3 regions of the Paraburkholderia sp. RL17-373-BIF-A genome follow, and region 3 is predicted to be linked to each of the others. Evidence: riboswitches for the same ligand, from Rfam matches in the RefSeq annotation. Region 3 holds a riboswitch; each other region holds the start of a gene.

Region 1 (3,279 bases), on a different contig from region 3:
TGCCGGCCGACCACTTCACTGCCGCTCACCTTCGTACTCGTGCTATCGCCATTGCCGAGCACATCGAGGCTTCGGTGCAAATACGAGAAGCGGTTATTGATGGTCAGAAAGTCATTGACCTTCCACTCGTCGGTGAGCGTCGGGCGGACGTAGTTGCCGCGTGCGAACGCAAAGGGCGTCGAATACTTCGAATCGATTGATACGTTCGTGATGGGTGAGCCATGAAAATAGATCAGACCATACGAGTCAGGCGTTTCGTGAATGTCGCGCGCATCGAGTGAGAAATTGATCTTGTGATTGTCGAGCTTCCATTCGAAGGCGGGTCTGATTTCCTCGTCACGGCTCGCCAGGTCGCGGAATCCATCGGAACGCGATACGGTTGCATCGACCCGATAGTTCAACCCAGATATTCCTGTTGGTCCCGTCACGTAGCCGCTACCGGAGATCGTGCCAAACGAGCCCGACTGTATATTGCCGCCGTAGTGGAAGTCGGAAGATGGCGTGTAGTGGACGATATTGATCGTGCCTCCCGGCGGGCCACTGCCGAACAGCGCCGACCCCGGGCCTTCCAGAATCTCGATGCGCTCGACGCCGTTCAACGAATGCGAGATGCCGCCCAAAAGGTCTCCGTCGGAGAATCCGTCGTTGTAGATCTGCGCGTTCAGGCCGCGAATCAGAAAATGGTCGTAATAGCCCTTCGTATCCTGACCACCGACATTCACACCGCTGGCGTTGCTGACGCCTTGCCGAAGCATCGTCGCGCCCTGCTCGGTCATCAGCGCGCGCGGGATCACCTGCACGCTTGCCGGCAAATCCTTGAGCGCGGTTCCTGTCTTGCTTACGGCGGCAACCTGGTCGGGGTCGTTCACGTTATCGTCCTGAACGACTTGCCCGGGTGTTGCCGCGCGAACCTGTACGGGCGGCAGTGTCGGCGCGTCGGCGACACCGTCCTGTTCGCCGCCCGATGGCAGTGAGTCCTGTGCCGCAGCAGAATGCGCCAGCGTCAGTGCAATAAGTGAACTGGTCAGTCCCACGCTCGCCCTTTTCCCAAACCTTCGGACATCCACTTTCTTCACGTTTCATTCTCCTGTCTCATTTGTCTGTTGCCGGTTCGCGACCCTGCTTGCGCCTCTACGTACCGGCTGCCAACGCAAGCGCGTCCGCATAGAAAGCCCTCTTCAGAATGCAAATCATTACGATTTATATTCATAAAAAATCTGATTTTTCTTCCGGTTATTCAAGGCTGAGACCCCCGTCGTCGGAATCTGCCGTGGAAGTCCACTTCGTGCCGTTGCAACTCGTCGCCCGCTCTTGCCCGCATCTGGCTGACAAAGCGAAAGGGAACCATGACGGCTCCCTGTGAACGGTATCGGTCGAATTTTTATTCCCGCTGGACGAGCGCCAGCCATTACAGTCGGTTACAACGGCCCCGATGCTCGCCCTTACCTGGCGCCCTTGCCTCCGTCTGCCAGATTCCGCATTCGTAACCTCACGCCGTTCCATCTCGACGCACCCGCTTTCGGAAAGCTGACGATTTGCGTTACCGGGCCAGGACACTGTAGAATCGCCCCTCTCATTGGGGAGTAGCCGCCTCGAGCGCAATGTTCGAGGGTGCCCGTCAACATACTTGGTGGTCGACAGACCGCCATGGCGTGCACAGCACTATGCCTGGCAAGACCGATGACTCGCATTCCGACCTGACCGGGTCGCCGGAATGCGCGTCATCGCGTACTTATTGCGCGGCCCGGCCCACAACCTATGCAATCGTTCCTCGTTTCGACCAGCGTGGTCGGCCTAGCCGAAATCGGCGACAAGACCCAACTGCTGTCCTTGGTGCTGGCTGCCAGATATCGCAAGCCCATTCCGATTATTCTCGGCGTCTTTGTCGCAACGCTCGTCAATCATGCGGCGTCCGGCGCGTTGGGGGCATGGCTTGCGAGCGTTCTGAGCCCCACGATCCTGAACTGGGCGGTCGTCGCATCATTTGCCGTCATGGCCGTCTGGATTCTGATTCCCGACAAGCTCGACGGTGCCGAGGCGGTGTCGACCAGGCATCCGATGGGTGTGTTCGGCACCACGGCTCTAACGTTCTTTCTGGCCGAAATGGGTGACAAGACGCAGATCGTAACGATCGCTCTGGCTGCGCGATTTCACGAGTTCTTCGGGGTGGTCGCCGGCACCACGCTCGGCATGATGCTGGCAAACGTGCCCGTCATCTACCTGGGGCACAAGTTCGCCGACCGTCTGCCAACCAAGGCGGTCCACATTCTGGCCGCCGTCATCTTCGTTGTCCTCGGTGGCTTTGCCCTCAGGACGGCGCTGTATCCGCACGAGCACCCGCTGTTCTAGGTCGAAGGGTTGCTTTTGTATGATCGAGGCGCGTGCCGTCCGCGGTCGCCTGAGATGCCCTCGAAGATCACAGAGCCGGCCCCGACATCTGTTGCCTACGATGTTGGGCCTGTTACTTCAGCACGGGTGATAAACACGCTCTGACGAACGCTAAAGAGTCAAAGTGCCCGCACTGCCTCGCGGGCACTGTTTGATGAACACCTTTTGCAAAAACGCGCGAAAGGATGCGTTGCCGAAGATTTCCGGCGTGCCGTTGCGCGTTCGAGAAAGAAGCAGCCCTACCGTTCCGGTTTTCACCTTTGTAAAGGAAAGCGTGCTTGCATCGGGCGATGGGTATACAGTCAGTACATGGGTCGCACTTAGTGTCCCTTGTTCTGGAATCATCATGCGATCACAAATCAAAATTGCAGCACGTACGTCTGGCAACGTGAGCGAATATGCTCTGTCGCGTCAGGCACAAGCACTCTCCCTCGAACAGGCGGATCGTGCACGGGCGGAAAAACGACGCGTCAATGACGCCCGCATCGATTCAAACGCAAGCAAGTGGCGCTATTCAGCGCCGTCGGCAGAGCGTTGACGCCGAGGTCTCTGACCACATCCACTTGATTGACCGGCAAGCCTACTGGCATTGCGGCACGCGGCCGTTCCGGATTGCACACTGACTGCAAGGCCTGAAGAGTCAACGGCGGCACTTGCCACTGGCTCAGCGAACGCGTTTCTGTATCGTCCTGTCCGAATCGTGTCTTGCCGCTTTCACTCGTTGCTGCGGTCGCTGCAACGCAACTATTCCGGATGTCGATGCCGGCGGCACTTCGTGTACGAAAAAGATCGTACGCGCTGACGCGCAAAGAAGACCGTGCCCCGAACTACGAATGTGCCCCGTCGCCGACGCTACGGGACGGATGCCGACATCCCGTTGGTGAAGCCGTT
Region 2 (3,279 bases), on a different contig from region 3:
AACGTCAGTCGTGTCTTTGTTGACCGCGACCTCTGGAAATCCTTTTTCGACCATGTACGCACGATAGGCGTCGCGCGCATCGGCATCCCCGAAATACGTATCTGCAAAGGATGCGATTCCGACGGTCGGAAGCTGGTCCGCGCGCAAATACGTGATGAGGGCGTTATGCAGCACGATTTTTTCTTCCTCGGGCTTGTCCACCGCTTGGATAAAAGCCTTCGTCAAATCGAAGAATTGCAGTGTTTGACGCGCACTAGACTGGGGAAAACCCAGCCCTAAAAATCCATCGTAGAAATACTTGGCCGCGCCGTACCGGTTCGCCACCGTCAAGGTTTCGTCATAGATGTAGGCGTCCCAACCAGCGGGAAGTTCGCCTTCAACCGGCGCCTGCGGCTCCAAGAAAAGCCCGACCTTGTAGAGCTTGGTCTGCGCGGTCAGCATAAGCGATTTCAAAAACTTGAGCTTTGGCTTTGCGTCTGCAGCTTCCCGCGCCCGCATGAAACCATTATGCACTTCGGCCTTAATGACGCCAACCAGTCGCCGTGCAGGATGGCCGGCGGTGCCGCTAAACACGACGACCACGCCACCCGGAAGGTTGCGGTTCTTTTGTTCGTCAGCGAGCTTGTCGGCGATGCCCCGCGACTCGGCAATGAAACCGGCATCGTCGGCATCGAGAGATGTGGACGCGCGATGAACGAGGCTCTCCGCGCTCGCCTTCACGATGGACATCTGAACGCATCGCGTTGCGCTGGTCATAGCAGTTACGACGCGGTCTCGAAGTGCCTCAGCGGCTTCGTCGTCCAGCACCTCGAGTTCGTCTCCAAACTCGGGTTGCACTTTGTTCCCGTCATTACCGCGCTTGAAAACCTCGTGCAGAATCACACGTGAAATCGTGAGGTTGAGAAGCTGCATCGGCCCTCCAGCCTTTATATTTTTGAGATTCGGCGCGTATCTGAGCGCCAGACCGCTGGCGATTGTAAGCCAATGTTGGTTGCTCAGCGCGCGCCGTTGTCAAAAGCCTCCGTTGGGCAAATTGCCATTTCGTTAGATACCAATCTGCCCCGACTGATTGGCACGACTGCGCCTGTAGGCGTAAGCAAAGCAACTGGTAGTCGCAGCACAGACATCGCCTCAAACGAATTTCTTTCAATTCTGTAAGTTTGGGGGGCTTTCATGTATGAAGCGCTACCCTGCAGTTGACCCGCAAGAAAAATTTATATACTGTATAAATATACAGCTCTGCGGCTTCAGTTACGGTAGCTGGTTGGTACAGTAAGACGGGATTAGGGGCGCGACGTCCTGGTAAGGTCGCTGGATGGGACGGCGATGCGCTCGATGTCCGTGAAAATCCCGCTAAGTGCTGAGTTTGGATGAGGGTTAGCCACAGACCACCGCCGCTCCGCCTTGCCTGGCGGGGCTTTCAGCGAAATGCAGAGTGCGACGTCTGTAGGGTGCATTAAAGGGTTGTGCGACACCGGTAGGGTGTACGCCCCCTGAAAAGGCCGCCGGCCGCAGCTGATTTTCTATCGAAAACTCGTCGAACCAAGTCGGAAACGACAAGAGTAGGGTGTATTTCGTGACATCAGTGGGGTAACGACACACGCAGAATGCGCTAAGCCCTTTTGTTTTTTGCGGCCTTGTCGTGTCCCGACTTCCTTCATCCTTTGAAGGATGAGCGCGTCAACATACTTGGCCTGCGGGTCATGGCGCGTTCGACCGGGTCGGTTTGGCGAGCCCATTGACGCACTGCCTCGTTCTGGTCGGACGGGCGGCGGTGCGTCATTGGTTTGTCATCTACGTCCGACCGCGGAGTTGCCCTGTGAAACATCGTCGTACCCTGCCAGTCTCCCCTTCTGCCCGTCCGCCGCGCCGCTGCTTCTGCGTGTATGCGGAGCGCCGCGCATGACTGGTCTCCTGTTCGAACTTGGCATCATGCTGGTCGTCATTCTGGTGGCGGCCGAGCTCTTCACCAATGCGCTCGAGCATCTGGGCGAACGCCTCAAGATTTCCGAAGGCGTAACGGGTTCGCTATTCGCCGCTGTCGGCACAGCGCTGCCCGAGACGCTAGTGCCGCTGCTCGCGATCGCGGGCGGCACGACGGATAGCGCGGTCAATCAGGAGATCGGCGTCGGCGCGATTCTCGGCGCGCCGCTGATGCTCTCCACCCTCTCCACCTTCCTCATGACGCTTGCGATTCTCGGTTCACGCGGCGCGCGCGGCTGGGTCGCGCCAGAGCGTACGGGCTTCACGCGCGACCTCAACTATTTCCTGTGCGCGTTCGTGCTGGCCGCCGCAGCGATGTACGTGCCGCATGAGCAGATGATGGTGCGCGCGTTCTTCAGCGTGGCGCTGGTCGGCGTGTACGTCACTTATGTGGTGATGACCTTCCGCGCATCGAATGATCTGGTCGATGCCGGCCACGGCACCGAAGCGCCGGGCAAGATGCTGATCTCGCGCCTTGGCGTGCCGACCAACCTCGCGACCATCGTGGTGCAACTGGCGCTGGCCGTCGCGCTGCTGGTGTGGGGCGCGGAAGGCTTCATCCATGGTGTGCGCGGCGTGTCGCAGGCGCTTGGGGTGTCGCCGCTGCTGCTCTCGCTGCTGATCATTCCTATCGCCACCGAGCTGCCCGAGAAGGTCAACAGCATTCTGTGGATTCGCCGCGGCAAGGACACGCTGGCGTTCGGCAACATCACCGGCGCGATGGTGTTCCAAGGCACCTTGCTGCCAGCGATCGGTATTCTGCTGACGCCGTGGGTGCCGCGCATCGAAGTGGTGACCGGCATCGTGATCACGCTCGCGTCGGCGGCGTGGCTGCGGCTCAACGTGCGCGAGCGCGGCGTGCCGGTGTGGGCGTTGCTGGTTTGCGGCGCGCTCTATGCCACGTATCTGGCGATTACGCTGAGTCGCTAGACAAGGCGCTAAAGCCAGTCATAGCGCGACAACTCTAACAACCGCTGAAGGCCGCTTACGAATGGCCTTCAGCGGTTCAGGCTCAGTTCGCCGGGGGCGTCGCCGGCGCCGCTGCCGTCGTCGCGCCTTCAGGCTTGAACACGGTCTTCCAATCATCTTTCATATCGACGACGAGCCAGCCTTTCGCGCCGGCCTCGTCCAGACCTTTGTCGAGCTTGCCGCTCTTCGCCGCGCGGTCGTACGCGTATTCGCGTTGCGCGTCTGTGTGATGCACGAGCGCGGCGAGGCGCGGGCCGTCGCCTGCCGAGGTCCATTCGAGCATCGGCGCGTCGCCGTCCGCGTTACCGAACGCGATCACCGGACGTC
Region 3 (3,279 bases):
AGGCCGATATCATCGCTCCGCTTGATGCCACTGCTTTAAAGCCAGGCGTCATTCTTGGGAGAAAAATCATGTTTGATATTGGAAAAGAGTATTCTCGGGAAGATATTCATCGGGTGACGGGAGGATGCAAACAGGCATTCTTGCCCGTGAAGGGCGGCAAGGTCGTCGCTGCGCGATTGCGTCAGGATCTCAACCCGTATGCACCGGATGTGATCGTCTGCGATGGCAGCGCCGCTGCACGAGCGGCAGGCCGAACGCTCGCGCGACAGACCGACCCACTGCCTGTTTTTGTCCGAACAGCGACTGACCGATTCCGTTACATGGGCGAGTACGTCACCGAGGAATCGTTTACTGCTCCGATCGACTACGCCAAGTACGTGCAGAACACGGGCTTTACGCTTGGTCAGATTTCGCGAGTGATCAAGATGAAGCGCCGTTGATCTCAACGGAAACTTCGATTCGGAATCGTCTCTTCGTCGGTTGGGTTGTAGCTCGTGCCCAACCGGCGATCATCAATCACACGTTTGAATGCGCGCGCCGTACCAATGTCGTACGACGCGACACGTTTTACAGATAGCTGCAGACGTAGTCGAGTGTTTCGATCACGTCGATATCGAAGCGGCTTTTCCCGGGCACCGAAAACGACTCGCCCGCACCATACGTCTTCCACTCGTCACTGCCTTCGAGGCGGATGCGGCATTGGCCGGCCTGCACTTCCATGAGTTCCGGCGCATCAGTGCCGAAGTTCAGCGCGCCGGGCAGGATCACGCCAAGCGTTTTGCGCGTACCGTCGGCAAAGAGAACGGTGTGCGAGACACACTTGCCGTCGAAGTAGACGTTGGCTCGTTTAACAATGGAAACCTGATCGAATTGCGTTGCGGCCGTCATGCCAATCTTCCTCTGGGTTGTCGTGGGTGGATGCGTTTGCGCGGACTTCAGGTCGGACGCAAGCCCGCCATGATACAGGCGGCGCGCGCGCCAGTCGTCGATCGCGCCGCAAGAGGTGGAGAGCAGCCGGCGGCCGTCAACCACCGTCTAGCCGATGATCTTCAGATGCTCAGCCAGGATAGTGCTGCCAATACCGATCAGCACGACGCCACCCGCCAACTCCGCACGCCTGCCGGCCACATGCCCGATGACACGGCCGAGCATCACGCCGATCGTGACCATCGTCATGGTGGCGAGCCCGATCGCGGCGGCAGTGGAATAGATGTTGACGTCCACGAAGGCGAGGCCCGCACCGACCGCCATGGCATCGATACTCGTGGCAAAGCCGGTCAGCGCCAGCAACCAGAACGAATGAGTCGACGGTTTCGCCGCCTCGATTTCCTTGGCGACAAAGCTATTGAAAACCATGCGGGCGCCGAGGACCAACAACAGCGCAAACGCGATCCAGTGATCCCATGCGGAGACGTATTGCGCTGCAGCTTTGCCGAGGAACCATCCGACCAGGGGTGTCAGCGCTTCGATGACGCCGAAGATGAGTCCCGTCCTGACAGCCTCACGCCAGTGAGGACGTTTGAGCGTGGCGCCTTTGCCGATTGCGGCCGCAAAGGCGTCGGTGGACATGGCGAAAGCAAGGAACAGCGTTGCGACAGGATTCATGAGAGGAGGGCTCGAGGTCGGGCGGAAAACCGCGACACACCTCCGCGCCCGACCGGTCGCGTGGTGTGTCGATGGTCTTGCCAACCAAAGGGCTACCTGCACCACGGTCTGCGCGACCGAGAATGTTGACGCAGGCGCTTCTGGGTAGAAGCCGGCTACTCCCCAAAGACAGGGGCGAGCATATCACATCGAAAGCTTTATGTAATACGGATCGCACCTCGCGTATGTGGAGACGAAATAAATCTGTCGCCACTTCATGTATCAGTAGCGTGGCAATCGGCCGATGGTATATGTTGAATTAGTGGCACACCGTCCTTCAGGAAAAGAGACAGGTCACGTTCGCGGAAGGCAGGTACGCAAAACATCAGAACAATACGAATGCGCGTCCGGCGATAGGGCAACGGGACGCCCGTTCCTCGTACGGAGGTTGCTTCGGCGACGCTGACTGTTGCGTGGGGACGCAGGCGACTCCTCGAAAAAAACGAGGCCTCACAAAAGCATGAATCGGTTCCGCACGTGCATCGGCCTATGCCAATTGTTGCACCGCGAGAACGCGAAACTGGAGCGAGACATGAGCCAGTCAGTATCCGCCGCGCCCGATGCGGGCCATTCCGGCGGGCGCGGGCATCAGCGGCCGGCGATGCCCGCACTCGCGCTTGCAGCATTGGGTGTGGTGTATGGCGATATCGGCACCAGTCCACTCTATACGCTGCAGACGGTGTTCGATCCAGTCAACGGACTGTCGCTCAACGCGCTGAATGTGGTCGGCATTGTCTCGCTGATCGTCTGGTCGCTGATCATCGTCGTCTCGCTCAAATACGTCACGTTGATTCTGCGCGCGAACAATCACGGCGAAGGTGGGATCATGGCGCTGCTGGCGCTGGCTGCGTCGTCGGTTGCCACGCGGCCGCGCTTGCGCCATATGTTGCTGGGTGTCGGCATCATGGGTGCAGCACTCTTTTACGGCGACAGTGTGATCACGCCGGCGATCTCGGTGTTGAGCGCGGTCGAAGGTCTTCAGGTCGCCGCGCCGTTTCTCAAGACCTGTGTGATTCCCGTGACGCTGGTTGCGCTGGTCACATTGTTCCTGATGCAGAAGCGCGGAACGGCCGGTATCGGCATCGTGTTCGGACCGGTGATGGTGCTCTGGTTCATCGTGCTTGCCGTGGTGGGCGTCATCAACTTGATGCGCGCGCCCGCGATTCTCGTCGCGCTCAATCCGCTCGCGGGGCTGGCGTTTTGCCTGCATCATCGGTGGCTGGCGTTCGTTGCTTTGGGTGCGGTCGTTCTGTCCTTGACCGGCGCGGAAGCGCTCTATGCGGACATGGGACATTTCGGCGCGAGGCCGATCCGGCTGACGTGGTTCGGCCTCGTGTTTCCCGCGCTTGCGTTGAACTATCTGGGGCAGGGCGCGTTGCTGCTTGCCGATCCGGGCGCGCTGCAAAATCCGTTCTACAAACTGTTTCCGCAATGGGCGCTGTATCCGATGATCGTGCTGTCGACGATCGCGACCGTAATCGCGTCGCAAGCCGTTATCTCCGGCACGTATTCGATGACGAAGCAGGCGATGCAACTCGGCTTTCTGCCGCGCATGAATGTCGTCTACACGTCGGAAAGGGAAATGGGGCAAATCTACGTGCCAGGCATCAACTGGACGTTATTGGCCGCCGTCGT

Evidence for each region. A riboswitch is a leader RNA that binds a small molecule or an ion and turns the genes downstream of it on or off. The one in region 3 is predicted to bind manganese.
Region 1: linked by a shared signal. The riboswitch ahead of P0D80_RS07380 (TMEM165/GDT1 family protein) and the one ahead of mntP (manganese efflux pump MntP) in region 3 are both predicted to bind manganese.
Region 2: linked by a shared signal. The riboswitch ahead of P0D80_RS16935 (sodium:calcium antiporter) and the one ahead of mntP (manganese efflux pump MntP) in region 3 are both predicted to bind manganese.

Annotation. Positions count from the first base shown of each region.
Region 1 is NZ_JARESO010000004.1:345,906-349,184, reverse strand. It holds gene P0D80_RS07385 (TonB-dependent receptor) at 1-1,076, opposite strand, end outside; yybP-ykoY riboswitch at 1,567-1,749, shown strand; gene P0D80_RS07380 (TMEM165/GDT1 family protein) at 1,759-2,349, shown strand; gene P0D80_RS07375 (hypothetical protein) at 2,543-2,926, shown strand.
Region 2 is NZ_JARESO010000012.1:55,452-58,730, forward strand. It holds gene P0D80_RS16930 (nucleoid-associated protein) at 1-912, opposite strand, end outside; yybP-ykoY riboswitch at 1,648-1,806, shown strand; gene P0D80_RS16935 (sodium:calcium antiporter) at 1,903-2,913, shown strand; gene P0D80_RS16940 (HAD family hydrolase) at 2,996-3,279, opposite strand, start outside.
Region 3 is NZ_JARESO010000020.1:108,279-111,557, forward strand. It holds gene P0D80_RS24495 (DUF6697 family protein) at 69-440, shown strand; gene ppnP (pyrimidine/purine nucleoside phosphorylase) at 568-888, opposite strand; gene mntP (manganese efflux pump MntP) at 1,036-1,605, opposite strand; yybP-ykoY riboswitch at 1,615-1,781, opposite strand; gene P0D80_RS24510 (potassium transporter Kup) at 2,177-3,279, shown strand, end outside.